3 regions of the Priestia sp. TRN 1309 genome follow, and region 2 is predicted to be linked to each of the others. Evidence: predicted binding sites of a transcription regulator. Region 2 holds the regulator's gene; each other region holds the start of a gene.
The links. The regulator LexA, encoded in region 2, represses DNA repair genes until DNA is damaged. The targets are predictions, from matches to a motif close to CGAACATATGTTCG.

Region 1: a site for LexA is predicted at 8,644-8,657, ahead of uvrB (excinuclease ABC subunit UvrB). Genes of this name have one in related genera too.
Region 3: a site for LexA is predicted at 4,402-4,415, ahead of ACRPLQ_RS17600 (DNA polymerase thumb domain-containing protein). Genes of this name have one in related genera too.

The regions. Positions count from the first base shown of each region.
Region 1 is NZ_JBOZGM010000005.1:218,562-229,760, forward strand. It holds gene ftsX (permease-like cell division protein FtsX) at 1-847, shown strand, start outside; gene ACRPLQ_RS20600 (murein hydrolase activator EnvC family protein) at 1,008-2,216, shown strand; gene ACRPLQ_RS20605 (S41 family peptidase) at 2,390-3,829, shown strand; gene ACRPLQ_RS20610 (PDZ domain-containing protein) at 3,992-5,182, shown strand; gene ACRPLQ_RS20615 (DUF2198 family protein) at 5,203-5,433, shown strand; gene ACRPLQ_RS20620 (proline dehydrogenase family protein) at 5,749-6,663, shown strand; gene ACRPLQ_RS20625 (sigma-54 interaction domain-containing protein) at 6,728-8,389, opposite strand; gene uvrB (excinuclease ABC subunit UvrB) at 8,725-10,704, shown strand; gene uvrA (excinuclease ABC subunit UvrA) at 10,711-11,199, shown strand, end outside.
Region 2 is NZ_JBOZGM010000001.1:422,406-433,604, reverse strand. It holds gene ACRPLQ_RS02195 (ABC transporter ATP-binding protein) at 1-1,373, opposite strand, end outside; gene ACRPLQ_RS02190 (ABC transporter transmembrane domain-containing protein) at 1,363-3,126, opposite strand; gene ACRPLQ_RS02185 (YneF family protein) at 3,217-3,429, opposite strand; gene sirA (sporulation inhibitor of replication protein SirA) at 3,520-3,960, opposite strand; gene tkt (transketolase) at 4,110-6,116, opposite strand; gene ACRPLQ_RS02170 (DUF896 domain-containing protein) at 6,284-6,514, opposite strand; gene ACRPLQ_RS02165 (YneB family resolvase-like protein) at 6,584-7,252, opposite strand; gene yneA (cell division suppressor protein YneA) at 7,306-7,635, opposite strand; gene lexA (transcriptional repressor LexA) at 7,782-8,399, shown strand; gene ACRPLQ_RS02150 (hypothetical protein) at 8,607-10,052, shown strand; gene ACRPLQ_RS02145 (hypothetical protein) at 10,120-10,320, opposite strand; gene ACRPLQ_RS02140 (ArnT family glycosyltransferase) at 10,603-11,199, shown strand, end outside.
Region 3 is NZ_JBOZGM010000004.1:271,395-282,593, reverse strand. It holds partial or broken gene ACRPLQ_RS17625 (cation:proton antiporter) at 64-554, opposite strand; gene ACRPLQ_RS17620 (shikimate 5-dehydrogenase) at 795-1,649, opposite strand; gene ACRPLQ_RS17615 (sugar-binding transcriptional regulator) at 1,755-2,744, opposite strand; gene ACRPLQ_RS17610 (hypothetical protein) at 3,094-3,663, opposite strand; gene ACRPLQ_RS17605 (hypothetical protein) at 3,699-4,262, opposite strand; gene ACRPLQ_RS17600 (DNA polymerase thumb domain-containing protein) at 4,461-5,726, shown strand; gene ACRPLQ_RS17595 (YolD-like family protein) at 5,741-6,073, shown strand; gene ACRPLQ_RS17590 (SMI1/KNR4 family protein) at 6,195-6,710, shown strand; gene ACRPLQ_RS17585 (SMI1/KNR4 family protein) at 6,724-7,101, shown strand; gene ACRPLQ_RS17580 (hypothetical protein) at 7,391-7,834, shown strand; gene ACRPLQ_RS17575 (hypothetical protein) at 8,184-8,567, shown strand; gene ppsA (phosphoenolpyruvate synthase) at 8,937-11,199, shown strand, end outside.

The DNA.
Region 1 (11,199 bases), on a different contig from region 2:
AAGTTTAGGAAGAAACGGCTGGATGACATTCGCATCTGCAAGCGCGGTTACCGTGACGCTCTTGCTTGTAGGCGTATTTTTTATGTTGATGATGAATTTAAATCACATTGCTAAATTGATTGAAAATGATGTGGAAATTCGCGTTCACGTTGATGCTGCAGCGACAGCGGATGATCGAAAAGCAATGAAAGAAAAGCTAGATGCAATTAAGCAAGTTGATACGGTGACGTTTTCTTCTAAAGATAAAGAGTTAAAAGATTTAATTAATAGTATGGGTGATGAAGGACAAGCTTTTGAACCGTTTGAGCAGCAAAACCCATTAAATGATGTGTTTGTTGTTAAAACAAAAGAGCCGACTGATGTCGCAAAAGTAGCTAAACAAATTGAGAAATATCCGTATGCAGCAAAAGTTCAATACGGACAAGATCAAGTTGAAAAGTTATTTAAAGTGCTGAAAGTAGCTCGTAATATCGGAGTAGTACTGATTTTAGGGCTTCTATTTACAGCGATGTTCCTCATTTCAAATACAATTAAAATTACGATTGTAGCTCGCCGTGAAGAGATTGAAATTATGCGCTTAGTTGGAGCCACAAACTCCTTTATTCGCTGGCCGTTCTTTATTGAAGGTCTGTTTTTAGGAGTGCTTGGTTCTATTGTGCCAATTGCTGTTATTATCGGTGTGTACAGCGTTTTATATAATGAAGTTCAGCCTAAGTTCGATGGATTCTTTGAACTTTTACCTGCTTTTCCATTCGTGCTTCAAGTATCGCTATTACTACTTGTAATCGGTGGTCTAATTGGGATGTGGGGAAGTACATTATCCATCCGTAAATTCTTACGAAAATAAAGATAGATTTTTAACATAATAGATTATAACAACCTCACATTTGATGTTTATCAGATGTGAGGTTGTTGTGTAATTACAGATAAAAATAGAAAAAAGTGCTAATGGGGGTCTTGCTAATGCCCGTTTATACGGGGAAATATGTGCAAATGGGGAGAAACAAATGACACGTAAGACATTAGTAATGACAGCAGCAGTTTTAGTTGGACTAGGTACAGCTTGGATAGGTAATGAAAAAGTTGCTTATGCAGAAAGTGCCAGCACTACTAAACTCAGTGATTTAGAGAAAAAAAGTAACGATGTGAACCAAAATATTAATCAAAATAAAGAGAAATTAAAAGAAGTTCAAGAACAGCAAAAAAACGAAGAAGCTGAGATTGCGCGTTTGGATTCAGAAGTCGGACAGACAAATGCAGACATCCGCAGCCGTGAAGCTGAAGTAGAAAAAGCAAAGCAAGACATCGAAAAGCTGAAAAATGAAATTGACGTTGTAAAAAAAAGAATTGAAAAACGAAATGAGCTATTAAAAAAGCGTGCTCGTGCTTTACAAGAAAACGGCGGGTCTGTGGATTACATAGATGTACTGCTAGGCTCTGAAAGCTTCGGAGACTTTATTAGCAGAGTGAGTGCGGTTTCGACAATTGTAGGGGCTGACCGCGATTTGTTAATGCAGCATGAAGCTGATAAAAAGGCAAAAGAAGAGAAAGAAACAAAAGTTCAAAACAAGCTAACGGAAGTAAATCAAGCGCTTGAAGAACTTAAAAATCTTCGTGCGCAGCTGCAAAAACAAGTGGATGAAAAGAATCACCTCATGCAAACGCTCAAAGATCAGGAAAAAGAATTTAATGAAGAAGCCGTTGGATTAGAAGAGCAAGCTTCTATTTTAGCCGATCAAAAAAATGCAGCACAAGCTCAACAGCAAGAAATTGAAAAAGCCGGGGCAACAGAGGAGGCACCACCTGTTACAAGCGGGTCGTTTATGAGGCCGGCAAAGGGCCCGGTAACATCTCATTTTGGATATCGAGAAACGTTTGGAAGAGGACATTACGGTATTGATATTGGAAAGCGAGGAGAAAGTGTTCCAGTTGTAGCCGCAGCAAGCGGAAAAGTAATTAGAGCATATCATTCTTCTTCTTTTGGTAATGCCGTATTTATTCGTCACAATGTCGAAGGTCAGACGTGGGTTACAGTTTATGCTCACTTAGAGAGCTACAGCGTCTCAAGTGGTCAATCTATCAATAAAGGTCAACAATTAGGTTATATAGGGAACACAGGACGTTCGTTTGGTGCTCACCTGCATTTTGAATTGCATAAGGGCGATTGGAAAGGCAAAAGCTCTGCTGTAAACCCTGAACGTTATATTAAATTTTAAGTTCCTAGCATACGTGGTACAAGCTCAACATATAGTTTAACAAAAAGGCATCGCACTTGATTTGTGTGGTGCCTTTTGCTACAAATAACACATGCATCCTTTTTATTACATAGTTTTGGTTGTATCTATTATAATAAGAAGAGATGGCTTAAGGTTGAGGAGGATGAAAGAACTTGAATCGGAAAATCGTTGCACTATTAATGGCACTCTCCTTAGTTGTTGGAGCAGCAGGTACATATTTTGGCATTCAGTATGCAAATGCTGGAACGGTCAGTACCCCCCTTACAACTTCTTCAAATGATAGTAAAGTGGAAAAGGAAGAGCTAGACAAAATCAAGCAGGCTTACGAACTGATATCTTCAAAATATTACAAAGATGTAGATGACAAAAAATTATTAGATGGCGCAATCCAAGGAATGGTACAAACCTTAGGAGACCCTCACTCATCTTACATGGATAAGAAAACGGCACAGCAATTCACGCAGTCTCTTGATTCATCGTTTGAGGGGATTGGTGCTGAAGTAAGCATGGTAGATGGAAAAGTAACAATCGTAGCTCCGTTTAAACAATCTCCTGCGGAAAAAGCAGGATTAAAACCAAATGATCAGATTTTAAAGATCGATGGTAAAAGTATCGCGGGTCTTGAATTGAATGAAGCGGTATTAAAAATTCGCGGTAAAAAAGGCTCTACCGTGACATTAGATGTTCAAAGACCAGGCGTGAAAGAAACGATGAAAGTAAAAGTTGTAAGAGATGAGATTCCAATTGAAACCGTCTATTCTTCTGTTAAAAATGTAAACAATAAAAAAATTGGTTACATGGAAATTACGTCATTCTCTGAGTCAACGGGAGACGAATTTACGAAACAGTTGAAAAAACTTGAAAATAAACATATTGATGGTTTAGTTCTAGATGTTCGTGGAAATCCTGGTGGCTATTTAACGAGTGTTGAAAAAATGCTCGATAAATTAGTAACGAATAAAAAGCCATACATTCAAATTGAAGATCGTAACGGTGAACGTCAAAAAGTGGTTTCTTCAATGAAAAAGCAAAAGGATTATCCAATTGTGGCCTTGATTGATGGAGGAAGTGCATCTGCTTCTGAAATTCTTGCCGGGGCATTAAAAGAAGCAGGCGGATACAAGCTAGTCGGTGAAAAATCCTATGGAAAAGGAACGGTTCAACAAGCTGTTCCAATGGAAGACGGCAGTAATTTAAAATTAACGTTCTATAAATGGCTAACGCCTGATGGAAACTGGATTAACGAAAAAGGTATAAAACCAACGGTAGAAGTCAAGCAGCCGGATTACTATTATGCAAATCCAATTCAAGTTGATAAAAAGCCATTAACACGTGATATGACAGGTGACCAAGTGAAGAATGCTCAAGTGATGCTAAAAGGCCTTGGCTTTGAACCTGGACGTACAGACGGATATTTTAGTAAAGAGACAGAAACAGCTGTAACTGCATTCCAAAAAGCCAATAAGCAAAAAGCTACAGGTGAAATTGATGAAGATACAGCAGCGCTTTTACAAACAAAACTATTAGAAAAAATTAAATCCAAAGATGAAGATCGTCAGCTTCAAACGGCTTTAAAGCTAGCTAGTCAATAAGAAGTAGAAAAAGTTCCGTGCTTTTCCAAAGCACGGAACTTTTTTAGTAAAAACAACATTGTCGGTTAGTGATGCATTTTGATAAAATAAAGAAGCCTATGATACATAACAATCAATCGTAAATGTTGTAATAAAAATGTGAAAAATACAGGTGGTGAAAAAATGGATTTTGCATTAGAGCTTTTAAAAGGTATCGGGCGTTTATTTTTGCACCCGTTAACTTATTTATTTCTGCTCGTCTCGTTTTTTGTAGGTCTTTCTCGCGTCAAGAGAGAGCGTCAGAATTTTCATGTTCGCGTGTTTGATTTTATTTTAGAAGCAAAATATTTATTTTTTCCAGGTATCATTATTGGTTTGATTTTATCCGTTGTTACCGTGTTGCTAGGTGTCTATGTATCTATAGGAACGATTGTACTTGTAGCTGTTTTAACTTTTATCATAAGCGGCCCGTGGACGTTTAAATGGCTTTCTCCTTCTTATACCGTAGGACTGGCTGTGCTTGCGACCTTGCTTATTCCTGCAGCTGGTTTCGGTGAAGGATTTATTCAAACGTGGTCTGTGCAAGCTCATAACGCAGATTTACCTTCTCTTACTATTTTAATGTCGCTGCTTGTATTAGCAGAAGGATATTTAATTTGGAAGTTTGGAGCAAAAGGTACGTCTCCAGCCATTGTGAAAAGTAAAAGAGGGCAGGAAATTGGGGCTCATTATTCTCAAAAATTATGGGTTGTTCCGCTTTTTGTCTTAATTCCAGGCAGCGCCATTACGTCTGTGTTTCCATGGTGGCCTGTGTTATCTATTGACGGAACATCATTTAGCCTGTTTTTTGTTCCTTTTGCTATCGGTTTTTATCAGCGAATTCAAAGTATGGTTCCGTTTAAATCTATTGAATTTACCGGTAAGCGTGTATTAGCATTAGGCGTGGGATTAACGATTATTACAATTGTTGCTATTTTTTATCCTCCTGCCGCTGTCGCTGTTGTTATTCTAGCGATCATAGGAAGAGAGTGGATTCGTTTGCAGCAGCGTCGAAGCGATGAAAAAGCGCCCGCACTATTTACTAAGCGTACACAAGGTTTGGTTGTGTTAGGAATCATCCCTCATTCTCCGGCAGAGAAAATGGGTTTGAAAGTAGGAGAAGTGATTATTAAAGTAAATGGAATCGCTATATCTGAAGTCCATAAATTTTATGAAGCATTACAAGTGAATAACCGTGCTTTTTGTAAGCTAGAAGTTATTGACGAAAATGGAGAAGTTCGCTTTACTCAGCGAGCATTGTATGACAACGAACATCATGAACTAGGTATTTTGTTTGTACACAATTATACAAAACGTAATTCACAAGCTGGTTAAAAGACGGATAAAAAGGAGAAATGTTTGTGGAAGTCAAAACGATTGCCGCAGTTTTTCTACCCGCCATATTGCTTGTTCTGTTTGCTAGAGTAACATATAACCTATATGTTGCCACAGCGCTGACGCTTTTGTTGATAGCTGTTTCTGTATATAAAGGGTACGCAGATTATCCACTTATTATTTTAATAGATTTACTTTCAGCAGCCATTGGTTTTATATATGCAAAAGGCATGCTAGCAGCTGGAAAATAAAGATTGTTGCTTTGATGATAAGTGAATCGTCCTATTATCAAAACGTACGCAAAAGCTCTCTACGAAATGTGGAGAGCTTTTTTATGTCGAAAAACGAGTTAGAACTCATAACACTGTTGTTACGGTTCCATCGATAAATGAGTATAATTAAATTAATTATACAAATATGTTTGTAAATAAAATAACTTAAACAATTTTGTGTAAATTATTTTAAATACGTGTACAAATATGTAGTTAGGGTATAGAAAAATAAAGAAATTAATCTGAAAATTATATTTATTTTGATTTTTATGAATAAAAGGAGGTTTAGTATCGATGGAAGTGTTAATGAGAACGATGTTTCAGTCGCTTGGCAAAAATCATTCAATGAATAAATTAGCTAAAAAGTATGGATTGCGGATGGGGGCAGCTCGTTTTGTTGCTGGAGACTCAATTGAATCAGCAATTCAAACATCCAAGGAGCTTAACAATGGTGGGAAAGTTGTGACACTCGATCATTTAGGCGAATTTGTTTTTACAGAAGAGGAAGCTAGGTTATCTACGGCCATGTGCATTCAGACACTAGAAGCCATTGCAGCATCGGGCGTTCAATCAAATTTATCATTAAAGATGACTTCTTTAGGATTGGATATTAGCAAAGAGCTTTGTATGGAAAATATGCGCAGAATTCTACACACAGCCAGAGTGAATGATATTTTTGTTCGAATTGATATGGAAGACTACTTGCACTGCCAAATCTCCCTTGATATGTATAAAGAATTACGCAAAGAATTTGATAATATTGGAATTGTGATTCAAGCGTATCTTTATCGTACAGAACAAGATATGAATGACTTACATCAATATCAAGCTAATTTACGTCTGGTAAAAGGAGCTTACAAAGAATCGCCAGAAGTATCGTTTCCGGAAAAGAAAGACGTAGATGAAAACTATAAAAAAATCATTAAAATGCATTTATTAAATGGACACTATACAGCTGTAGCGAGTCATGATGAGGAAATGATTCAGTATACAAAACGATTAGTAAGAGAAAACGGCATTTCAAATGATCAGTTTGAGTTCCAAATGCTTTATGGAATTTGCGTAGAGCTACAGGATCGTCTGGTCAAAGAAGGATATAAAGTCAGGGTTTATGTTCCTTACGGAATTGATTGGTTTGGGTATTTCATGAGACGCCTAGCCGAACGCCCCGCCAACGTATGGTTCGTATTAAAAAATTTCTCCAAATAAGTTCAGTCCAAGAAACATAAAAAATTCGACACAAGTATCCTGAGCTTCGTGTCGAATTTTTTAATTAGTTTAATCCGTATTCTTTGATTTTGTTATAAAGGGTGCCGCGCGAAATGCCAAGCAGATCTGCTGCTGCACTTTTATTTCCATAGGTTTTTTGAAGAGTCTCTTCTATTAGCCTAGCTTCTTGGAGAGAATCTTCTTCTTTTTGAACTTCTGTGAAAGAACTGGCATCCTTCAGATTGTCAGGAAGGTGCGTAAGGGTAATCAACGACTGATCACTAAGAAAAATCATTCGTTCAATCGTATTTCTCAGCTCGCGAATATTTCCTGGCCAATCGTATTGCATAAAGGCTTCGAGAACTTCAGAGCTGATGAAAGGAGCCTTCTTTTTATACTTTTTACTAAATTCCTGTACAAATTGCTGCGTTAATGCTTCAATGTCTTCTTTATGGTCTCGAAGCGGCGGAATGATAATATTAATGACGGTCAGCAAATAGTAAAGATTTTCATGGAATTCACCGGCTTTTAGCAACTCTTCCAAAGGCGTCGTAGTAGAGGCTACAATTCGGGTTTGGACTTGAATTTCTTCCGTGCCTCCAACGTGATAAAAGGCTCGTTCTTCCAAGTAACGGAGAAACTTAACTTGAATTTCAAGAGGCATTTTATCAATTTCTTCAATAAATAACGTCCCGTTATGAGCCTGCTCCAGTTTTCCTGCAATGGTCGTTGGATCTTCTGAAAAGACGTCTTTTTGATGACCAAAGAGTTCAATTTCCAGAAGTCCAGATGGAATAGTGGCGCAATTTAAAGATAAAAAAGGTTCTTTATGTTTGGATCCCCCGTAGTGGATGGCCTGAGCCAGCATTTCTTTCCCAGAACCAGGTTCTCCTGTTAATAAAATAGGCATATCTGTAGATGCCACTTTTTTGGCAATGTCAACGGCTTGCTTAATTTCAGGACTGATACCCGCAAAAGAAGAAAATGGATTATCTTTCGGAATGAGAAGAGATACATCAATTTCTTCATTTAGTCTTACAATATTGGTAATGTCATGTTCGGTTGCTACTCCACCTATGACTCGGTTGTTTCTTATAATAGGAGATGCATTGATGAGCACGTGAGTTTGTTCATTAGGACGATGATACGTTCCGCGCACAGGACGCCCTTCATTTAGAATCGTATGTAGAATGATGGATTCATCTTTAAAATGCTCTCCGATTTTTCTACCAATAATATTATCTCTCTGAATCTTATACGTATGTTCCGCAGCAGTATTCCACAAGATTACATTTCCTTCATGATCGACCGCTGTCACTGCATCATTAATGGTTTCTGCCAATGTATCAAAATAGGAAGCTAATATCTCATTTTGGCTATGCAAATGTGTAATCCACTGTGAAGGTGTTACAAGTCCTATTGTGGTTTCTTGGTTTTCTGCTTGAATGAGGACTGGTCTATTCCAGTTTGTGTTGGCTTGTAAATTGGCTAACGTAGAAGTAGAAGATGAAGGCCAATTTGTGTCCGCTATTACTTTTTTAATGGACGATGCCTCGTCATGACCTGTTAAAAGGTATCGTTCATCTTTTTGTATTACATAAAAGGTACTTGCTGTGACTACAACGAAATCATAGTTGGAAAGTTCAGATTTCACTTTAGCTAAAGAAGTTGATTCTTCAACTGTTATAAAGGAGTTATTTATAAGAACTTGATCAACGCTTGCCATACTAAACCCCTCTCAGTACATATTTTTTATACTGTATCATAATTTAGAAATTGGCGCAAAAGCCTATCCTTTTCAGACAATTAGGCAGCTTACTTTCTTTTATTGCTTTCATCTAAAGAGTTGTATTCCCCTCGAAAAGGGTAGTATAAGAATTTAGTGGGTAATAAAGTAACAGGGTAAAAAATCAAAACAAACAAACACTATATAAGATTAATACTCATTAGTTTCATTTATGAGTATAAAGTGATAAAATACGAATATCAGTTCGTGTTTTCGGTTTTTACATATCGTAATAAAAATAGATAAAACAAGAAAATAGAAACGGAGGCCTTCATTTGAAAGATCAGTTTGAATTAGTATCCCCATATCAACCGCAAGGTGATCAGCCAAAGGCAATTGAAAAGATTGTGAAAGGAATTAAAGAAGGTAAGCAGCATCAAGTTTTGTTAGGTGCTACAGGAACGGGAAAAACCTTCACTATGTCTAATGTTATTAAGGAAATAAATAAGCCAACATTAATTATGGCTCATAACAAAACGCTTGCTGGTCAATTGTACAGTGAGTTTAAAGAGTTTTTTCCTAATAATGCAGTCGAATACTTTGTCAGTTACTATGATTACTATCAGCCTGAAGCTTATGTACCTCAAACAGATACATTTATTGAAAAAGATGCAAGCATTAATGACGAGATTGATAAACTTCGTCACTCAGCAACTTCTGCTCTTTTTGAACGAAAAGATGTCATTATTATTGCCAGCGTATCCTGTATTTATGGATTAGGGTCTCCGGAAGAATACAAAGAAATGGTCGTATCTCTTCGAGTAGGAATGGAAAAAGAACGCAATCAGCTGCTTCGTACGCTAGTGGATGTACAGTACGAAAGAAACGATATTGACTTCAAGCGCGGAACGTTCCGCGTTCGCGGTGATGTTGTTGAGATTTTTCCTGTGTCTCGAGATGAACACTGTATTCGCGTGGAATTTTTCGGGGATGAAATTGACCGCATTCGCGAAGTCGACGCCTTAACAGGAGAAATTATTGGAGATCGTGAACACGTGGCTATCTTCCCGGCATCTCACTTCGTCACGAGGGAAGAAAAAATGCGTGTGGCCATTCAAAACATTGAAAAAGAACTAGAAGAACAGCTAGAGAAGTTAAAAGAAGCAGGAAAGCTTTTAGAAGCGCAGCGCTTGGAACAGCGCACTCGCTACGACCTAGAAATGATGAGAGAAATGGGATTTTGTTCAGGAATCGAGAATTACTCTCGTCATTTAACGCTTCGTCCGGCTGGTTCCACACCTTATACACTGCTGGATTTCTTCCCGGAAGATTTCCTTCTTGTGGTGGATGAATCCCACGTTACCATTCCTCAAGTTAGAGGAATGTATAATGGAGACCAAGCGCGTAAACAAGTGTTGGTGGACCATGGTTTCCGCTTGCCGTCTGCATTAGATAACCGTCCGCTTAAATTTGATGAATTTGAACAGCATATTAAACAAATCGTCCATGTTTCAGCAACACCAGGTCCTTACGAACTTGAGAAGGCGCCTGAGGTGATTGAACAAATTATCCGTCCAACGGGATTATTAGATCCAAATATTGAAGTTCGACCAATTGAAGGGCAAATTGATGATTTAATTGGAGAAATTCACGACCGGATTAAGCGAAATGAACGAGTGCTCGTCACGACGTTAACAAAGAAAATGTCTGAGGATTTAACGAACTACTTAAAAGAAATTGGCATTAAAGTTCAATATCTTCACTCTGAGGTGAAGACGCTCGAGCGTATTGAAATTATCCGAGAGCTGCGGCTTGGAAAATATGATGTGCTCATAGGGATTAACTTACTTCGTGAAGGTTTAGATATTCCAGAAGTTTCGTTAGTAACCATATTAGATGCGGACAAAGAAGGATTCTTGCGTTCAGAACGATCGCTTATTCAAACCATCGGACGTGCTGCGCGAAATGCTAATGGACATGTCATTATGTATGCAGATCGCATCACAAACTCCATGGACATTGCTATCAATGAGACCAAGCGTCGTAGAAGTATTCAAGAAGCTTACAACGAAGAGCATGGTATTACACCGACAACGATTCAAAAAGAAGTTCGAGGCTCAATTCGTGCAACAGTAGTAGCAGAAGATACAGAAACGTATGAAGAAGCACCGGCATTTGATAAACTCAATAAAAAAGAAAAAGCAAAGCTCGTAGAAGAAATGGAACAAGAAATGAAAGAAGCAGCCAAAGCGCTTAACTTTGAACGCGCAGCTGAGCTTCGTGACTTGATTCTAGAATTAAAAGCGGAAGGGTGATAAAACATGGCGATGGAAAAAATCGTGGTAAAAGGTGCACGAGCCCACAATTTGAAAAATATCGATATTGAAATCCCGCGAGACAAATTAGTGGTATTAACAGGGTTGTCAGGTTCTGGTAAATCTTCTTTAGCTTTCGATACAATCTATGCTGAAGGACAAAGACGTTATGTCGAGTCACTTTCGGCGTATGCAAGACAGTTTTTAGGTCAAATGGATAAGCCAGATGTAGATTCGATCGAAGGATTGTCGCCTGCTATTTCAATCGATCAAAAAACAACGAGCCGAAACCCTCGTTCAACCGTCGGAACTGTGACCGAAATCTATGACTATTTGCGCCTTTTGTTTGCTCGTGTAGGAAAGCCGATTTGTCCTAATCATGGAATTGAAATTACGTCTCAAACGATTGAGCAAATGGTAGATAGAATTTTAGAGTACCCTGAACGTACAAAACTTCAAGTACTGGCCCCTGTGGTATCTGGCCGAAAAGGCACC
Region 2 (11,199 bases):
GCTTGCACAAATTTCGCCGCTGCTTTTACTTGCTCATCAGAAAAATGGTCTTCATGCAGCGTAATATTTCGCTTTACGGTATCGGCAAATAAAAAGGCATCTTGCAGCACCAGCCCTACCTGATCTCGAAGCTGTTTATTTGAAAAGGACGACAGTGGTTTATTATCGATCAAAATGTCTCCTTTTTGCTGCTCATAAAAACGCATTAATAAATTAATGATGGAGCTTTTCCCGCTTCCAGTATGGCCTACTAAAGCCACTGTTTCTCCTTCGTTTACCGTAAATGATATATCAGAAAGCACATCTCGAACACCGTCATAGGAAAACGTGACGTTTTTGAATTCTACCGTTCCTTTTTGTACCCCCTGCTTTTGTTCTCCTGTCATCACTGGATTTTTTTCTTCCTCATCCATCAAATCAAATACCCGGGAGGCTGATACCATCGCTTGCTGATACATAGAAAGACGCTGCATCATTTCATTAACGGGCTCAAAAAAACGATCCAAATAGTTGATAAACGCGTAAAGAACACCAATTTTAACAGGACTGTCAGCTACGGAAATGCCAAAATAACTGAGCACAAGAATAACGGCTAAAATATAAAGAATTTCGACAGCAGGCCTCAATAGCAAACCATCTAACTTAATATTGCGCATGCCCGCTTTGTAGTGCTCATCATTAATTTCTTCAAATTCCGAGCGAAGCCGCTTTTCTTGACGAAATACTTGAATAATGGACATGCCTTGCAAAGACTCATGAAGCTTGGCATTTAACTGACTTAGCTTTTCTCGGAGCTGTCCGTAGTAAATAGCGCTGTAATGCTGATAAAGCTTCATAAGTCCCCAAATAAACGGGAGAAGAACTAAACAGTAAAAAGCCAGCTTCACATCTAGCATAAACATCGCTATAAAAATACCAATCAAAAATACCCCATTTTGAATAAAAACCGCGATGACTTCTACAAACATTTCTTTCATAGCTTCCGTGTCATTTGTAATTCGAGAAACAAGGCTTCCCGTTGGCGTGTTGTCAAAAAAGCGAAGCGCCAGACGATGAACATGAGAAAAAACGTCAATTCGAATCTGCTGAATAATTTGAAGCGCAATTTTCTGAAACTGCAGAAGCTGAAAGTATTGAACGACAATTTTTAAAAGCTGTAAAAGCAAATAACTGCTTGCAAGCCACACCAGAGGCTGAAGAGGCAAATACTTAGGAGTTAAATAATCGTCAATGAAAATTTTAATCAAAATGGGCCCTAATAAATCAGCAGCCGTAGCAATTAATAATAGAGTGAACGCTAAAAAAAATGATTTTTTATGCGGAATTGTATAGTGAAACAGACGTTTATGTACCGAAGAATGCTCAATTTTCATTTTTCGTCTCTCCTTCTTCTACCGCACGTTCAAGCTGCTGTCTATCGTACATATCCTGATACCAGCCGCTCACGCTAAGCAGTTCCTCATGATTTCCTCGCTGAATAATTTTCCCTTTATCAAGGACAAGAATCAGGTCTGCATGAGTAACCGAGCTCAGCCGATGCGCTGTAATAATCGTTGTTCGATTTTGACGTTTTTGCCTCAACGCTTGTAAAATACCCGCTTCCGTTTTTCCATCTACCGCTGATAGCGAGTCATCTAAAATTAAAAGCTCAGGATCTAATAGAAGAGCTCTTGCAATCGAGATACGCTGTTTTTGTCCACCAGATAACGAAACGCCTTTTTCACCTACTATTGTTTGATAGCCATCTGTAAAATCGAGGATGTCTTTATGTACATTTGCAACTTTAGCCGCTTCTTGAATTTCTTGATTGTTTGCGTCTTCTTTTCCGAACGCGATATTAGCAGCGACTGTTGTTGAAAACAAAAAGTGATCTTGAGGAACATATCCAATGCTTTTGTACAGTGAATCAAAAGCATAATCTTTAATGTCTTTTCCTCCCCATAAAACAGCTCCGTCGCTTACATCAAATTCACGAAGCAACAGCTTTAAAAGCGTGGTTTTCCCAGCACCCGTCTTTCCGACAATCCCTAACGTTTGACCGCGAGAAAGTGTAAAGTAAATTTCGTTTAACGTGTATTCGTCTTCTTTACCATACGAAAACCTATGAATAACAGCTTCAATATTTCCTGTTGGCAGTTCAACACTAGGATGCGCTGCTTCTTCAATCGAATTTTCTTCTTTTAATAAAGAAAATACCCTGTCATATGATGCTCTTCCTCGTTCCACAATGTTAAATAGCCAGCCAAACGCGAGCATCGGCCAAATAAGAAGGCCCAAATAAGTTGTAAAGGTAACAAGCTGTCCCAGTGTTAACTCTTCACTAATCACCATCTTGCTGCCAAAAATAAGAGCAAGTAAAAAAGAAAGTGCTACAATAATCGAAATGGTCGGATCAAACAATGCATCTACTCGTGCTACTTTCATGTTCTTTTGAACAACATCTGCAGACTTCATACGAAATTCTTCGACATCAGCTGCTTCTTCCCCAAACGTCTTAATGACTTTAATTCCGCTAATGCTTTCTTGAACCTTATCATTTAAAGTAGAAAATGCTGCTTGTGCGTGATGAAACCGCGCATGAAGCAATGTACCATAGTAACTTGTTAAAACGGCCATAAGCGGCATAGGAATAAGGCAAATAAGCGTTAATTTCCAGCTGATTGTTAGGGCCATTGTGCATAGAACAAGCCCTCCTGTGACAATGGAATCCACGAGCGTCAAAACGCCCGAACCTGCAGTTTGTTGAATAGCTTGAATATCGTTTGTTGCATGGGCCATCAAATCCCCAATTCGCCGCCGCTGATAAAAGGCCTGATTCATCCTGGTAAAATGAGTGTAGAGGGTATTTCTCAGCTGCTTGGCTAGTTTAACAGATGAACCAAATATCATAATACGCCATATGTACCTTGTGAAATAGGCCACAACAGCAGCTCCTAGCAAAATGCCAACCATCTGCATTAAGCGCTTTCCATTCAGCGTCCCTTCTTTAATGCCATCTACCGTTAAACCAATAATTTTAGGCGGGAGAAGTTCTAATGCTGCCACAATAATGAGCAGCGCTATCCCCGTTATGTAAGAATTTTTTTCCTGTTTGAAAAACCACCATAACTCTCGAAAAATTTTCATCGTATCCCCCTAGCCCCACAACCATTTTCTTATCTCTATCATAAAACAAAAGACACCCTTCTGAATAGAGAGTGTCTGTCCAATTAACCATTATTTAATTTGGCCGTTCATTGCTTTCATCATTTGGTTAATTTTTTTCTGCGATGGTTTCATGCCCATTTGCATCATCATCATTTTTAACATTTGTTCATTAATTGGTGGATTTTTCTTCAGATAGCTCATCATATACTTACGAGCAATGAAAAATCCTAGCGCTATCCCAACAATTAATGCTAGAACACCAACTAGAATATACATTCCCATGGTATTACTTCCTCCTTCGTGTTGTCTAACTTACAGTGTACTAGACCATACGCTATTATACAATATTTCCGTTCCAATTTCCTTAAATAATTACACAAATTTTCTTGTTTTCACAGGCCTCAGCCAGCCGTATTCATCCGTTCCATAATTCACTGCTAAAAAACAAGGATCTAGCTTGCGTAATACTTCAAAAAAAGCTGTCTCAGCATCAACATTGCCATCTCCTTCAATTGTTATACAGCGATTCGTTAATTTTATAGATGCTCGACTTTTTTTATGAGGATATTCCAGCACAAACGTCTCTTGATGAGTAAAAAAATGAGGATAATGAGAAAACGCCTGAAGTAATTCTCGTTGAATAAATGAATTGGGCAGTTGGCGAGTAATGTAATGAACTTGTTTTTGTAAATGCGTTTCCTGCAAGTGACGTTTCATTTTATATTCAATCAGCAGCTGATAAATGAGCTTTTCTCTTCGAAAATAGGATGATGCAACTTCTTCCTCCATTAAATATACTTCATACGTTCTCACGATTCATCCTCCCTTTCGGCTCGTTCTTTTTTGTACCATTATACCGAATGGTGTACGCAATGCTTGTCTATCGATGAAAAAATTTCTTTGTTTTTTTGTCGAAAAAAAAGAGCAGACCATAGGAGTCTGCTCTTTCTTGTGAAAAAGAATTATGCATTAAGCAAGCTTTTCACTTTTGCTACTACATTTTCAACTGTAAAACCAAATTCTTTCATGATTGTTTCACCAGGAGCAGATGCACCGAAGTGATTAATACCAAGAACTTGTCCCTCGTCTCCAACATAGCGTTCCCAGCCAAGTGTAGAAGCCATTTCAATACCTAAACGTTTTTTCACTGATTTAGGGATAACACTTTCTTTGTACTCAGCAGATTGCTCTTCGAAACGGTCCCATGCAGGCATACTTACTACAGATACATCAATGCCTTCTGCAGCTAATGCTTTTTGTGCTTCTACTGCTAGGCTTACTTCAGAGCCTGTTGCAAGTATTAATGCATCCGCTTGGTCTTTACCAGCTTTAGATACAACGTACGCGCCTTTAGACACGCCTTCGTATGCATTTTCTTTTGTACCTTCAAGCGTTGGCAAGTTTTGACGAGTCAATACAAGCGCCGTTGGGCGGTCAGTTGATTCTAATGCTAAGCGCCATGCAGCAGCTGTTTCATTTGCATCTGCAGGACGAACCACTGAAAGACCTGGCATTGCACGAAGTGATGGCAATTGTTCAATTGGCTCATGTGTTGGGCCGTCTTCTCCAACTGCGATACTGTCATGTGTGAATACATATGTTACAGGAAGCTTCATTAAAGCTGCTAAGCGAATTGCTGGGCGAAGATAATCAGAGAATACAAAGAATGTTCCTCCGAATACTTTTACACCGCCGTGTAGAGCCATACCGTTTAATGCAGCTCCCATTGCAAATTCACGTACACCGAACCAAATATTACGTCCGCTGTAATCAGCTGCAGTGAAGTCTTCTGAACCTTTAATCATTGTTTTATTTGACCCAGCTAAGTCAGCTGAACCGCCGAAGAATTGAGGTACAGCTTGTGCTACTGCGTTTAATACTTCTCCAGAAGAAGCACGGCTAGCTAAGCTTGAACCCGTTTCGTATGCTGGAAGCGTTTCTTCCCAGCCTTCCGGTAACTTTCCTTCTACTGCTAGTTCAAATTGACGACCTAGTTCAGGATATTTTTCTTTATACTGTGCAAATACATCGTTCCATTCGTTTTCTTTCTTTTGGCCATCTTCAGCAATTGTAGCTTTGAAGTGAGCATACACTTCTTCTGGCACATAGAAATCTTCTTCAAATGTCCATGCATAAGCTTCTTTTGTTAATTTTGTTTCATCGGAACCTAATGGAGAACCGTGCACGCCAGAAGTACCCGCGTGGTTTGGAGAACCAAATCCGATTGTTGTTTTTACTTCAATTAGCGTTGGGCGTGTTAAATCGCCTTTTGCTTCTTCAATTGCGTTTGCAATCGCTGTCAAGTCATTGCCGTCTTCAACGCGAATTACTTGCCATCCGTAAGCCTTGAAACGATCTTCTACGTTCTCAGAGAACGAGCGATCTAAATCTCCGTCTAAAGAAATATCATTTGAATCGTATAAAACAACTAAGCGTCCTAATTTTAAGTGTGCCGCTAATGAAGCTGCTTCAGCAGATACACCTTCCATTAAGTCTCCGTCACCACAAATACCATACGTAAAGTGGTCTACAATTTCTAAACCTTCTTTGTTGTATGTTTCAGCTAAATGACGTTCTGCCATTGCTTTACCAACAGCCATTGCAATACCTTGTCCTAGTGGACCAGTTGTTGCATCAACACCTGCTGTATGACCGAACTCTGGATGACCTGGTGTTTTGCTTCCCCATTGACGGAAGTTTTTAAGGTCTTCAATTGATAAGTCATATCCAGCTAAATGAAGCAAGCTGTATAATAGTGCTGATCCGTGTCCTGCTGATAATACAAAGCGGTCACGGTTGAACCAGTTTGGATTCTTTGGATTGATGTTCATAAATTTTGTCCACAATGTATATGCCATTGGAGCAGCTCCCATTGGCATACCTGGGTGACCTGAATTTGCTTTCTCAATCGCATCGATTGATAAAGTACGAATTGTTGCAATCGAAAGATCTTCAATACGTTGTGTCATACTCTTCATTCCTTTCAAAACTATGTACATATGTTATCATACTAATGATTTGCTTATTTGTACAATACTTGAACCAAAAAAATTTCCACTTTTACAGTTTTTGTGTGCCTTATTAAAAATATACAAAAAACTAGAGGGAACTCTCCCTCTAGTTTTACTAGAACGTCTTAGTGAAGACGCTTCTTTTTGCTCTCTTTTAACTTCTTAGGCGTAACATCTTTACCTTCCTCGTCCACAACTTTAATCGTATGAAGGTGGTTTGTCATAGATTGTCGGAAAACTTTTAAATATTCCTGACGTAGCTCTTGCTGTTCTTTCGCTTCAGATTCTGTCAGACCTTCAGCCTTTGCCTTTTTTGAAAGAGCATTAATACGAGCAAGTTTATCTTTTGATAGCATATAAAACCTATCTCCTTATAATCAATAATTAAAATTACCGAACCGTTCCGGCAACATGTAGTCATCTTACTAAATCTCTTTCGTTTTATCAAGAGATTGAGCACTCTCTTGATACTCTTGATAGCGACGATGTACCGTTGCTTTTGAAATATTATAACCAAAACCTTTTAGCGTAACTGAAATTTCAGCAAAGGTTAAGCCGTTATGACGAAGGCGGACAATTTCTTCAATCGGCGCTTCTTTTTTTTCTCTTCCTGAGTTAACTCCTTGATTTTTTAAATTTTGCTGCGGACGATAACCGTTTTTTACGGCTCTTTTCATTCCTCTTTTAATTTTAGCGTTATGTAATTTCCGCTGATGCTCTTCCACTAAGCTAATAATATCTAACACCATCGAATCAGATTCTGAAAGCTGAAGCTGACCTTGATGACTAATCGTATAGATCGTAGCATTTTCTTTATGAAAAGCATGAAGAAGCGCAATTCGGGCATTTCCTCTGCCTAATCGCGTTTCGTCTTGAATGAGCAGCACAGATATTTTTTCTTCTTTCATTGTATGAAGAACATCCAATATACCCTCTCTGTCTACGTCATATCCGCTTGCTTTTTCCATTACGACTTTTTTTACGTTTAGATGGTGAAGATGAGCAAGCTTTTTTAATTCTTCTTGCTGGCGCTGTAAAGATGTTTCTTGGGTTTTTTTATCCGTACTTACACGGCAATAAATAATGGCGTCCACTTTTATCACGACCTTTTCGGCTTATAACAATATTCAGGAACGGCCGTTACACACTACTGTTCAATTGCCACTTGATTATGTAACTCTTTTTTTAAAACAGGAATATATAATTTATCTCCAGGAGATAAAGACTGGGCAGTGTCTGAGTTTAGATCATTGACGTCTTCAACCCATTTGACAAATTCATTGGTGGTCAAATGATGGTGATTATGATACTTGTTGGACAAGTCCCAAAGCGTATCTCCTTTTGTAATAGTAACCGTTGAATATTTGTCTAAATCTACTTTATCCGCTCCTAAAACCAGCGTCAATACATATGTAAGTGCAGCGATAACTGCAAAAAAAATAGCGTAATGTTTCATAGAATGTAAGAATTGGTGCATATTATGATCCCCCTATCAGAATATATGTTCTTATTTTATTGAGAACATTTGTTTCTGTCAATGGAATTCTTCGAACTTATGTTTGTATATTGACACATCACGTGGTATAATTCACCTAAAGAATAGCTAAAATCGAGGTGAAAAATATGAAGCTATCAAAACGTCAACAAGACATACTAGATTTTATTAAGCACGAAGTAAAATTAAAAGGTTATCCACCTTCTGTTCGTGAGATTGGGGAAGCGGTGGGATTAGCCTCTAGCTCCACTGTACACGGGCATTTAGCTCGTTTAGAAAGCAAAGGGTTAATTCGCAGAGATCCAACAAAACCAAGAGCAATCGAAGTTCTTCAACTAGACGAAGTAAACATCCCTAAAAGCAATGTCATTAATGTTCCTGTTATCGGTAAAGTAACAGCGGGTCTTCCTATAACAGCCGTTGAAAATGTGGAAGAATATTTCCCTCTTCCAGATAAATTCGTTTCTCCAGATGATCATGTATTTATGCTTGAAATTATGGGAGAAAGTATGATTGAAGCAGGTATTCTAGATGGCGATATGGTAATCGTACGTCAGCAGCAAACTGCTAATAACGGAGATATTGTGGTCGCTATGACCGAGGACAACGAAGCAACGGTAAAACGTTTCTTTAAAGAAGAAAATTTCGTTCGTTTACAGCCTGAAAATTCAACGATGGCGCCTATTATTCTTCGCCACGTAACGATTTTAGGAAAAGTCACTGGTGTATATCGCACGATTCACTAATCACACTGTATGTAAAACCAACTAATCATGATGTTAGTTGGTTTTTTTACGTTTGTTTTCTAAAAAAATTGGCATATTATAAATGATACGTCGAATCATTACAGGCAGGTAGAGCGGTTTTTATAAAGCCTGTTTTACCTTTTACTTTCTGTCTGCATTTTTTCGACTCTCAAAAAAATACAACCGACTATAAGAAGGATGTAGTTTATGACCAATACACCAAGGAAAACAGAACCATTTCAAACTATTATGCCTACCAAAGCAATGAACATGTTTCTTTTTCCTTTTTCCTTTGATCGAAAAAATAAAGAGCAGCTTGTTCATGCACTAGAAGCAAATATGTTTGAGTTTTTTTCCATTCAAAACAAACATGTAGAAAAAGAATACTACGGAGAACAGTATTACGTATCTCATGATAGCTTGGATCAATATTTTCTTCCTTACATTGAATGTATTCTATTTCCTGATTCCTGCGAAAAAGAAGGCTTGCTTCGATTTTCAAAAAAAATAGACCATACCGTTACGCTACAAACTTCCTCCACCACCGTGTCTAGCAACGTGCTGTCTGTGGATGTTTTTTTATGTCCTTTTGAAATTGGCGTCATGACCATTCGCACTGAGATGAGTCATAATCATTACACCTATGATGACATTTTAGAATTCATGAATCATTTTCGTGTATTAGAACCGAAGCTTGCTGAAGAGCATGGATCCACCATTACCTATGAACATCATCGCTATAGCAAAGTACAGGATTATATTTTTTCACAGCTCGCGCCATTTTTGAACGAACACATCAAAAAAGAAGCGACGCGTGAACAGCACGTCGGGAGTCTTCCTTATTTTATCGATGAACGGATGTTTGTATTAAGTTATGTAACGGTAAATCAAGAGCAAGAGATTAACTCCACAACTTTATTTCGTACTGGGCAGCTAAATAGCTATACGCCTGACGGGAAACCGTTTATCTCTGCACACAACCATGAGTATATTAAAACGTATAATACCAAACACGTGTATTCCAGATGGGCTCCTGAAACCTATTACGTTATAACAGACCATGTGTTTTCGTGTATTTCTAAATCGACAGACTCTAAAACGGATCAGCTTTTGATGAATCATCTATTTGGCCAGCATTACTATAATTTATTTTTGCATTTTTTCTATAAAATCGTGTTGCTAAAACTATCCTATGAGTATTCTCAGCTCACGTTTCATAAAAATTCAGAGGGCATCGAGCGACTAATTCGCTCTATTACTGTATTTTCAGGTAAATATTTATTTTTAGAAATTAGCTCTCGCACGGAAGGTCAAGAGTTTTCTGAGCTCTTTAAAAAAATCTTCCACATCAATTCTCTTTATCAAGAAGTCAAAGAAACCCTTGGTACTTTGTATCAAAATCAAGAGAAAATCGCGGCCAAGCGTCACAATTACTTATTATTAATTTTAACGATTTATACCGTTCTTTCCGGTATTTACGGAATGAATTTAGTTATTAGCAAGCTAAAGGGAAACATCAATTGGGATAGTATGAAGCAGTTTTCTATCTTTGAATATATCGCTTTAATAGTAGCTTTATCAGGAATTCTGATTAGCATTAGTCTCGGAGTGAGTTCCCTATGGAATTTATTAAAAGATCGATTTAAAACATAAAAGCTGTTCGCATCAGAAAATACATTATAAAAAAGAAGAGATTGAGACATAACTAAATCAAGCGAGTCTAAAGGGAAACAAATGAAATAAATAAGCTAGCAGGGATTGCTTGTGACACCTCTGTTGATTTCCGTGCAAGACTTCGCTTTCCGCGGGCGGCCGGTGAGCCTCCTCGTCGCTTGCGCTCCTGCGGGGTCTCACCCCTTCCGCTTTTCCCGCAGGAGTCTTCGTCTTGCCCTCCAATCAACTGCTGGAAAGAACTAAACAAATGAAACCTACGTGCACCATAAAAAACGAACCACTAATCAAACATGGTGATCGATGGTTCGTTTTTCCCTTCGACTAAAATCCTTTTTTCCCAACCTCTTTTATCTATTACTAAATCACTGCCTACTCCACTGAACCTTTTATTACACGTTGTGCCGCTGTTGTAATTTCAGAACAATCTAACATTATACTCTATAAGAAAAATATATACAAAATAATAAAATATGGTATCATAGGGTAGGAATTTTGTACCTTATCTTTGAAATAATTTGCAGGAGGTAATATGCTTAACTCATTTTTATCCAAAAGCCTGATTCTTTTATGTGTCATGATTCTTACATGGTCTCTATGGGGCAGTTATAGTGCGATGACAAATTCATTGGACTTAACAGGCTTGGCTTTAAGTAATTCATTTATTATTGAAGGAATATGTATCACTTTCCTTGTCATTTTTCTAATAGCTATTGCAAGTAGATACATGAACAAAACTGTTTTTTTTATTTCACTGATTGTTTTGACCTTAGGTGTTCGATTAGCATGGATGCTTTCTGTTCAAACACCTGTAAAATCTGACTTTCTTGTCATGTTAGATGCCGCACGTAATATCGCAAAAGGAAATTATGAATTTAACCAAAGCGTTTATTTCACTACATGGGTATATCAGCTAGGCTTTTCATTCTATGAATCTATTGTTATTCGCTGTTTTGGAGATAGCATTTTCACATTAAAATTGTTAAATATTTTTTATTCTACTGGAACCGTTATTTTTATTTATCTAATTGGCGCTAAAGTATTTAACGAACTTGCTGGGAGAATGGCAGCTTTCCTATATGCGTTCTACATTCCGAACATTCTCTACAGCTCAGTGTTAACCAATCAG
Region 3 (11,199 bases), on a different contig from region 2:
TTTTAAAAAGCCCATTGATTAATCAATGGGCTTTTTCGACCTATAGAAAGCATTACATTTTATTTAACCTGTATATGTCATATTTTTTACTTCAGAATCGTTTTTAAAGAACCATTTCATCATAGGGGGAGTAACAATCGTTGTAATTAAAACAACGACGACGATTATTGCAAACATATCTTGCGTCAATAATTTGGATTCAAGTCCTGTACCTGCAATGATTAGAGCTACTTCTCCTCGAGATATCATTGCCGAACCAATACCTAAGGAACTGTTCCAATTGAATCCAGCTAGTTTTGCTCCGATGGATGCACCTATTAGTTTAGTTAAGATAGCAACAACGCTTAAAAAAACGATTAATCCCATATTGTCTATAATGCCAGAAAACTGAGCAGTAACCCCAATAGACGTAAAAAAAACTGGAACAAAGATTGAATAACTCTAATGGTATCAACCTTTTTAAATACTTCATGCTTAAATTTAGTTACGCTGATGACACCTGCTATATATGCACCAATTATTGCTGCAACGCCTGTATATTCGGCTAGGTAGGCGATGTTACTGCCTCTGTCAATTTTAAGAATGAACAACAATTTAAGAATTAAGGTACTACTTTCCATCTAACAAATTACTTTGGGATGGAGGAATTTTTCTCTAGCTGTCATATGACGCTAGAGATATCAAAAAGCCAAGGCTTTCTTAGAAAACGCTTGGCTACTTGTCTATTTCTTCTCCTATTTGCATAAAAATGACTTTAGTTTAAAGGTATAAGAGGGCACTTCATTAGACACCTCTTATTTGGTTACAGTAGAGGCAGATTTTAAAGTAGAGTCACTCCGTGCATATGCAGCAGCTTGTTCAAATTGTTTGTGATTAGGACGTACCCCTGTGTAAAGAACAAACTGCTCTAATGCTTGGATAGCGAAAACTTCTGCACCAGTAATGGTTTTCTTCCCCTTTTTATTTGCATAACGGATAAGAGGAGTTTCAGGAGGAAGCGCAACTACATCAAAGACTGTCTCAGCCTGATCAATCGCTTCTGGTGTGAATGAGAGGTCTTCGGATTCTGGACCACCTTCCATACCTATTGGTGTCACATTCACCAATAAGTCCGCACGTATAGATCCTAACTCTTCTTTCCACTCATAGCCATAGTTTTGTGCTAAGGTACGTCCTGCCACTTCATTTCTCGCAATGACAAAACCTGAATGAAACCCTGCGTCATGAAGAGCGCATAATACAGCTTTAGCCATACCTCCACTGCCTCGTAAAGCAAACACCGAATCGCGACTGACTTTGTGTTGATCAAGCAATTGGGAAACAGCTATATAGTCAGTGTTATAGGCTCGTAGTTTCCCGTTGTTATTAACAATTGTATTCACAGAATCGATGGCAGTTGCTGATTCATCTAATTCATCTAAAAACGGAATACAGGCTTCCTTATAAGGCATTGAAATAGCACATCCACGTATTCCTAATGAACGGATGCCTCCAATCGTTGCTTCCAAATCATTCGTTGTAAAAGCTTTGTACATAAAGCTCAAGTTTAATTCATTGTACAAATAGTTATGAAACCGAGTACCAAAATTTCCAGGTCGTTCTGCAAGGGACATACAAAGTTGAGTATCCTTATTAATTTCTACCTTCATCATTATTACCTCCATAAAATAGTATATTTTCATCTTTTATGTTAGTAGATTCTCTTCCTAATATCAGAGACTTTATGCTATCAGGAAACTGTTGAAGATATATAATCAAAGATTTAGAGTAGAAATTCCCCCTCTTTTATCTATTTGTTTAAGCATCAGTTCAGCTGTTTCTTCTGTAGTGACCAAGGCATTTAAATAACCGCCGTTTAGTGCACCGATAATGGCTAAAGCTTTCTCCGGAGACTCTGCAATGCCTACTGAGTATCTGGTTTTTTTTAGACGTTCTAAATCAATAGAAATCGTACGATCCGAAAGACTTGTATGTACTTGTTCACCATTTAATGTATAAAAATGAGAACAGATATCACCATATACATTTGCTGAGTTGAGTTCTTCGTAAAACTCTTCTCCATAAAAACCTTTCCACGTAGAGCTTCCTGAAAGGGAAGGGGAACCTACTCCAACTAAAGCAACTGTTACAGAATTCCAGTCTTGTTTTATCGTTTGAAAATGAGCCGAATTTCTAATGTCTTCAGCCATTTGCTCATTCTCTGTTATAGCAGGAAAATCAATTAATTTTGATTTTGCATTAAATATTTCTGAGGCTTTGTAAACAATTGTATTGACGTGATATTTGCTTTCCAAGTTTCCAGAAGGTCCTCCTACTAGTGGAACAAATAACAAATTCTGTTCTTTATTTGTTCCTAGTTGGTCAACAGTTGCTGCTAATGAGCTTCCCCACGAGAAACCCACAATATCATTGTCCATAATAATACGCTTTAATAATTGCGCAGCGCTCTTACCAAGGGATGTTAACTTCGCTTGCAATGACTTGTCTTTTTCACAAGGAACCACAATTACTTCTTTTAATCCAAACCTATTCATTAGTTCTTGTTCGATGTCGAAATTTTTAGATAAATTGTAATCTATACTAACCTTAACAATACCTTCTTCTCTCATTTTCTTCAGCATCCTACTAATGGAAGTACGATTGATGCTCAATTCTTTCGCTATTTGGCTTTGTGTCATATCTTCTTCATAGTACATATGAGCAATTTTAATCATAAGTCGCACTTCTTCGTCCGTGTAAGTCAAAATTACACCTCCTTATATGCACATTTGTTCAAAGTTGAATAAATGTGCAATCATTAAACTGAATATACACCTATGCTATTTTAATGTCAATGATTGTAGCGAAAACTGCCTCAGTACTTCAATTTCCCCACAAAATATGAAGAAATAATTAGTTTAATTTATTTAGCGTTTCGACCTCTTTTTGAAAATCCCCAGTAAACTCATAGATTGCTGCTTCAGCTTTGTTATTTTGTGTGTAATTAGGTGAATTACAAAACGACAACAAAAAAAGCCCTGCGAATAAGGGGGGGACTGACCCCCTTAGATACAGGCTTTTTCTCAACTCTGTTGTTTAAGTAGAAAAAAGTACTTACTTTAAATCCAAGGTTACTTCCTTATTTAGATATGGAGATGTAAAAGTTACTGTTTGTTCATTTCCCCATTGTGCATCATGAGCTCCTAAAACATTTAAATCGCTCATATCCGTATTTCGTGTCATAACATGAAGAGGTTCTTGATTTATTCGTTTTTTCACCAAAGGGAATTCCGTTTGTTTATAAAAATCATAGTAATGATTAGTTTCTCCAAGACTCCAATTAGAATAACCAATAATAAGTTTTTGGGTATTCTTAGGGGAACTTAGATCATAATAGTCAACTTTATTAGTATAAAAGAACGTGAACCACCCAACGATTGCTATAGGTACAATCAAAAACGGCCCAATTACTCCCCAAAAAACTTTAGACTCTTTTGTTTTGCTAACGGTTATAAGGACTATGTATAAATAGATAAAGTGTAGAACAAATATCAGAAAATATATCGAAACCTTTGAAGAGAAAACGTATAGGCTCTTTAGTGCTAAAAGATAAAAGAATAGATCTATAGAAAGAAGGATGATAGCTAACATTTTTAGTATACTCTTATTATTTTTATACTTCATTGACTACGAACCCTCCTCCTTTTAATTTAGAAATGTTAAATATCGCTGCTATTAATATCAAGTGAGTAGCTACGAGGTATATAATTTTGGACTTTTCCAGGTGAGTTAAATAGATCACTCTTACTGAATATCGTAAATCCAACCTCTTCCACATCCACAAATGTATCGACTTTATCTATATCGACATTTTTAAATTCTATAGGTTTATTCCATTGTCTCGAAGGAATTAAATTCTGCTCTACAATACCTTCTCCGTAGAAAATGAATATACTCAGCCCATTATTAACTAATTCTTCTGCTAATCCACTAACATGGCTCAATTTTTCTTCAGAATCAACTTTAATAATAGCACCATCTAATGAATGCTCATAAAAAGGAATTTTATTTTTAATCAATGTTTCTTTTTCATGTCCAGAGAGCATTGAGTCTAAAACAAAAAAAACAGGTAAACCAAACATTTTTCGAACTAAAGAGATGATCAGATCATGATTAATGTCCCTAATCCCTACAGTAATAGATACAAATTTATCTTCTGGAAAGTCAAAACTATCAATTATACTTTGGTCTGAATATTGCACAAAATATTCTTTTTTCAACATTTATCCCCCTTTAGGGTTTAGTCTTTTTGAACTCTTACTATTACGTACGTTATGTAGTAGTTACTTCTGTTAATGTAACAATAAATTCTATGCAAGTGATAGCAATAATCGGGAAAAATTTAGAATTTTTATTGGATAAAGAACGTTTGTTCGTATATAATAGAGAACAAACGTTCTTTATTTTAAGGAGTTCTTTCAATGGATTATGGCCAGCTACCAAACAGAGTCATTATATGTATCGATATGAAGGCATTTTTCGCTTCAGTTTCTTCTGTCATACGGGGATTGAATCCGCTAAAAACAAAGCTTGCGGTAGTAGGAGATATCAAACGGTCTGGATCGGTTGTGTTAGCTGCCACACCCTTACTAAAGAAAGAAGGAATCAAAACGGGAAGCCGTCTTTTCGATATTCCTAAAAGAAAAGATATCCATGTCGTGAATCCATCTATGGAGAGGTATATCAAAGCTTCGAACTATATTTCTAGTTTGGTGTTACAGTATGTGGCTCCTGAAGATTTTCATGCGTACAGCATTGATGAGTTGTTTATTGATGCGACAACTTCTTTGCATTTATTCGCTAAAACACCAGAAGAATTAGCCTATAAAATCATCAACGAGATTTACCGTAAGACACGGCTGACAGCTACTGCCGGAATCGGTCCCAATCTCTTGCTGGCGAAGGTGAGCTTAGATCATGAGGCCAAGAATAGCCCAACAGGAGTTGCTTATTGGCGATATGAGGATATTCCCTTTAAGCTGTGGTCCATTCATCCGATGAAGGATTTCTGGGGAATCTCGTCTGCTACGGAAAGACGCTTACAACGGTTAGGCATTCACACCATCAAAGAACTCGCTCTTTCTTCAAAGGAGATGTTACAAAAAGAATTTGGCATTCTGGGTGAAGAGTTGCATCAACATGCGAATGGGATTGATTACAGTCGCATTTCTGATGTGTACATTCCTAGCTCTCGTTCATTTGGAAAAAGTCAAATTCTATTCCATGATTATACAAACCGAAAAGAAGTGGAGTTATTGCTGTTAGAGCTATTGGACGATGTATGTTTTCGTTTACGCATGCATCAAGTAGTGGCTCAGACTGTTCATTTATCTATTGGTTACAGCAAACAAACAGGTGGAGGCTTCTCCAGACAAAAGAAAATGGGGAGAGCTTCGAATTTAAGCCAAGATATCTTTCCGTACTGTTTAACCATTTTACATACGTTTGATAGTGGAATGCCGATTCGTTCCATTGGCATTTCCTTATCGAACACACGCATTCAAGAAGAGGAGCAAATGAGTTTATTTGAAGACATTGACCAGCGTGAAAGAGCCTATGCACTTGCCAAAACGATCGATGACATTCGTCTTCGGTACGGAAAGAATAGCGTTCTACGGGCCTCAAGCTATCTCGATCATTCAACGGCTCGTTATCGAAACGGCCTTCTAGGAGGTCATAAAGCATAAAGGAGGAAGCTGCTATGCAGAACAGAGGAATGAAAAAATGGCGACCGTTCGCCACTATGCCAGAGCAATACAAAGGATTACAGGAAATTATAAAAAAACAAGCAGAAATACCACAACCTTTTTTAACAGAAGATCAAATGGAACAGATTAATTTCACTTTGATTGAAGCGCTTCATACACATAAAAAAGTGTACCTGACGTATTACAAGCATGGGCAGTGTATAACAGAAACAGGAGTTATTCAGTTCGTTGATTCTCTAGGAGGATTATTTGTTTTTATAGATGAGGGGGGTAACCAGGCGAATAAAATGAGGTTAAGCGAGCTAATTGATATTCGTTTCATGTAATAGAAAGTAATAAAACAGTTTATTTACATAAGATTTCCATACATAATTAGTATAAGCTTAAAAAGTACAGAATCATTTTTCATAGATTCATTTAGTGATGTTATATAAGGAGGCCTTTAAAATGAAGCAGGTTTGGCATGAATTTGAACAGTGGTTGAGAATAAATCGTCCAGAAGCAGTAGGAACACTTAACGAAGCAGCTGCTGAATCAGAAATTGCAGCGGTTGAACAAAAGATGGGACTAACCTTCCCCCAAAACCTTAAAGACTGGTTAATGATACATAATGGACAGAGCGATGAGTATATAGGAGTTATTGAAAATTATACTCTATTACCTCTAGAGGAGATTCTGTATACGTGGCAAACCTTAAAAGAGCTTTTAGACGGAGGAGAATTTGAAGATTTTCCAGAAGTAGAACCTGTTGGACCAGTGAAAAAAGAATTGTGGTGGAACCCGCGTTGGATTTCGATTGCCACGAATGGGGGAGGAGACGATATTTGTATAGACTTGGATCCGGCTGAAGGAGGAAAAGTCGCCCAAATTATCACCTTTTGGCACGATTGGGAACAGCGCGAAGTAATAGCAGACAGCTTAGAAGAATCGGTAATGGCCACGATAAATCATACAGATCACTAAAGGGGAGAAGTAAATGATAAAGCCGGATATAGAGAAAATCTATAAAATTCTTAAAGCACTTCCAGGTACGTCGGTGAAAGTAGAATTTGAAGATGAAGTGGGAGAAATTCTTTCTACTCCTTATTATATCTATCTTAAAAGCGAGTTTTCAGATGGACAATTAGGCTATAGAGAAGATCTAGAAGCCAATTCCCTTATAGGAAATCAAGAAGGAGATTGGCAAGAAAGCTGGTTTGTCATAGGGTATGATGAAGAAATCGGCGGTGACCCGCTTTTTATTGATATAGCGAATGAAGATTATCCAGTTTTTACAGCTGAACATGGTATGGGTGAATGGGACGCTTTAGAAATGTATGATTCTCTAGAAGAGTTTGTAGAAGATGTTACTTAATTATGGCTTCGTTAAAAGATTTTGATAAGAGTACGGTCAGAAGAGGACAGATAGTAGTTTAATATCTACCTAGCTGTCCTCTTTTTTAGTACCTATTAAGCTTAGAAAGAATGTAGAGAAAGGAAGGATCTGATGGTAGGAATCGATTTCAGAAGATAAAAGTGAAGAATTATTAGATGCTTTTGCTAATTCGTTATAATTTATCTTTCTAATCAGCTTATAAATTAAGCTAAAGAATTCTGCAGCTGAAGGTAACTTCTAAATAGCCTAAGTATGGGAAGTGAAGACTATGTATCAAACTATAAAGATTAATAATTGGATTTTAGAAATTGATGTTGAAGAAACACAAAAACAGTATTTGAAGAAGTGGGATTTGTGCGATTGTCTATATTGTCTAAACTTCTATGAAGCTATGAAGTCACGATCAGAGATAGAGCTTCAGTTTTTTTACCAACTAGGTATTAATCCTTCTCAATGTAATCACTTATCACATTTTGATCCTCAAGAAAATGGGCTACACTTCTATATTGGCTGTTATCATCTTGTAGGTAAGGTATCTCTTCAAACGCCTCTTGAAATTATAAATTCAGATGATGCAATCCAAATAAGTAATAATTTACATATTGGCTTTTCTAAAAATTTGGAATTTGTCCCTGGTGGATTTTCCAGACCCGTACTTCAACTGAATTTTGAGATAGAAGTCCCTTGGGTACTTGCTGAAGAACCGAGTTAACGTGCTTTTATATTTTAACTACCGCTTTAAAGTATGTTTTGAAAATGCTAAAGCAGGGATAGAAAAAAAGCTACAGTCAAGAATAAAAGAGGTAGTATACAAAGACGCACTATTCTTTAGTAAACAAAGAATAGTTGAATAAACACATGTGCTGCTTAAATAAATATGCTGTAAAAAAGCACTCACAAGAGTGCTTTTTACTTTGCCTTAAGAAATGATTTTACAAACAATCATGATACATATGGGTATTTCTACACTCGCTGTGCACAAAAAACTGGAAAAAATTCTCTTCGTTCATTTATAATAATAGAGAACTATGTCGAATCCTAAATATTGGAGAGATTGCTATATGAGAAGAATACTTCCTTTTATAATTTTTACCATTTATTGCATTCCATATGTTTATCTATCTATACGAAAAGATTTTGAAGATGATTCAAAAATAAACTATATAATCATGGCCATGGTTACAGTCGTACTATCTTATCTAAGCGGGCTGATTAGAGCAGATTTGTCACTTATTTTAGGAAATATCGTTTCTTTTAGTACTTCATATTTTTATAACGCGTTAAGACTTCCTGATCCAAAATGGGAAAAATACTTTTCGCCTGTTACTTCGGTTGAGCAAATCGTACTCATAAGCCTTGCGGCGCTTGTACTGCAGATGATTGTTTATACAGTTGCTAGAAAGCGAGCGAAGAGATACATTCGTAACGCTATGGTTTCAAAATAGCAAAAAAGAGAGTTAGTCATTTGATGGGCCAGACTCTTCAGATGACTAGCTGAAAGAAGGGGTAAAAAGAAATTCATTCTGTATGAGAAGATAAAGCGATTAAAAACATTGAAAAAAATTCTCTTGCAGTCAAACGAGGAGGGAAGAATAGAAGCGTTATTAGGCATATACTTACCTGCTTTAAACAGGATACGAATCAATTAGGTAAGCTATTTATTACAACTTTTAAATATGTAACCGCAAACAAAAAGGTATGTATTTCTCTTCCTACTTTAATTATACCACATAAAAAAATGCCGATATAGACTGTTTATTCTCATTTACTGCTGGTAAAATCAATAAAACATTACCGGTTAGGAGAGATGTTGAATGAACTCTTTAGTTCTTAGCTTTCAAGAAATAAAAGATACACAGCTTTCACTTGTTGGAGGAAAAGCTTTAAATTTAGGCGCGTTATCAAAAATTCAAGGAATACAAGTACCGGAAGGATTTTGTGTGACAGCGGCCGGGTATCAAAAAGCTCTTGAACAAAATGAAACATTTCAAGCGTTACTGAACCAGCTGACGATGCTAAATGCTGATGATCGAGATCAAATTGGTGAAATCAGCGAAAAAATTCGCCAAACCATTATGGAAATAAAAATTCCTTCTGACGTTGTAAAAGCAGTTATTCATTCTCTCTCTCAGTTTGGGGAAGAGCATGCTTATGCCGTTCGTTCAAGTGCGACAGCTGAAGATCTGCCACATGCTTCTTTTGCTGGTCAGCATGACACCTATTTAAATATCAGAGGCAAAGAAGCCATCCTTGAGCACATTAGCAAATGCTGGGCTTCCCTGTTTACAAATCGCGCGGTAACCTACCGTATAAAAAATGGATTTGACCATAGTCAAGTGCACGCATCGGTTATTGTTCAACGAATGGTTTTCCCGCAGGCTTCAGGTATTTTATTTACAGCTGACCCAGTCACTTCTAACCGAAAGCTGCTATCCATTGATGCAGGATTCGGACTTGGAGAAGCGCTGGTGTCTGGTTTGGTATCTGCCGATTGCTATAAAGTACAAGAAGGAGAAATCGTTGATAAAAAAATAGCAGCTAAAAAGTTAGCTATTTACGGATTAAAAGAAGGCGGAACAGAAGCGAAGGAAGTTCCTTCTGGTGTGCAAAAAACGCAAGCGCTCACTGACTCTCAAATTTTACAATTAGAACGCGTTGGAAGACAGCTTGAAGCTTATTTTGATTGTCCTCAAGATATCGAGTGGTGCTTGGCTGATGATACATTTTATATTGTCCAAAGTCGTCCAATCACTACTTTATATCCAATTCCAGAAGCAGCTGATCAAGAAAATCACGTGTATGTATCTGTTGGACACCAACAAATGATGACCGATGCCATGAAACCACTGGGATTGTCTTTTTTTCTGTTAACGACTAATGCACCGATGCGTACAGCCGGTGGAAGGCTGTTTGTTGATGTCACCCCTATGCTGGCTTCACCTGACAGCAGAAAAATGATGTTAGGTGCCATGGGACAGCATGATCCGCTCATGAAAGACGCACTTACAAGCATAATAGAGCGAGGAGATTTCATAAAATCTTTATCTAATGATCAAAGTTCCGGTAAAAGCAATAAAAGCGTGCCGCCTACGAAGCCTAAGGTACAAATCGAAAACGACTTTACGATCGTTTCTGACTTGATCAAGAAGAATCAAGCATCAATAGAAGAGCTGAAGCAAACCATCCAAACGAAGTCAGGTCCGGAATTAGTCGATTTTATTTCAGAAGATATCGGGATATTAAAGAAGATTTTATTTGATCCACAAAGTACAGCTGTGTTTATGGCCGCTATGGATGCTTCATCATGGATTAATGAAAAAATGGAGACATGGTTAGGTGAAAAAAACGCAGCAGATACGCTTTCTCAATCTGTCCCAAACAATATTACTTCAGAAATGGGTCTGGCGCTATTGGATGTCGCAGATGTAATTCGTCCTTATCCAGAAGTCATGCATTATTTAAAACATGTAAAAGATGATAACTTTTTAGAAAACCTGGTTAAGTTAGAAGGCGGACAGGAAACCCGAGACGCTATCTATGATTATCTCAGCAAATACGGAATGCGATGTCCCGGCGAAATCGATATTACGAAAACTCGGTGGAGCGAAAAGCCAGCTGCACTTATCCCTGTGATTCTTGGTAATATTAAAAACTTTGAGGCTAACGCCAGCAAACAAAAATTTGAAAAAGGTTTGCAGGAAGCCTTTAAAAAAGAGAAAGAGCTATTAAGTCGATTAAAGCAATTGCCCGATGGCGAACAAAAAGCAAAAGAAACAAAAGAAAGAATTGATCTCCTCCGAAATTTTATCGGTTATCGTGAATATCCCAAATACGGGATGATTAACCGTTATTTTGTTTATAAGCAGGCTCTCCTGAAAGAAGCCGCTCTGCTAGTAAAAGCCGGCGTTATTGATGAATCAGAAGATATATACTATGTGACGTTTGAAGAACTTCAAGAAGTTGTGCGCACACATAAACTGGATTACCAAATCATCAGTAAACGAAAAGAAGAGTACAAATTATATGAAAAGCTAACACCTCCGCGTGTGATTACGTCTCAAGGTGAAATTATTACAG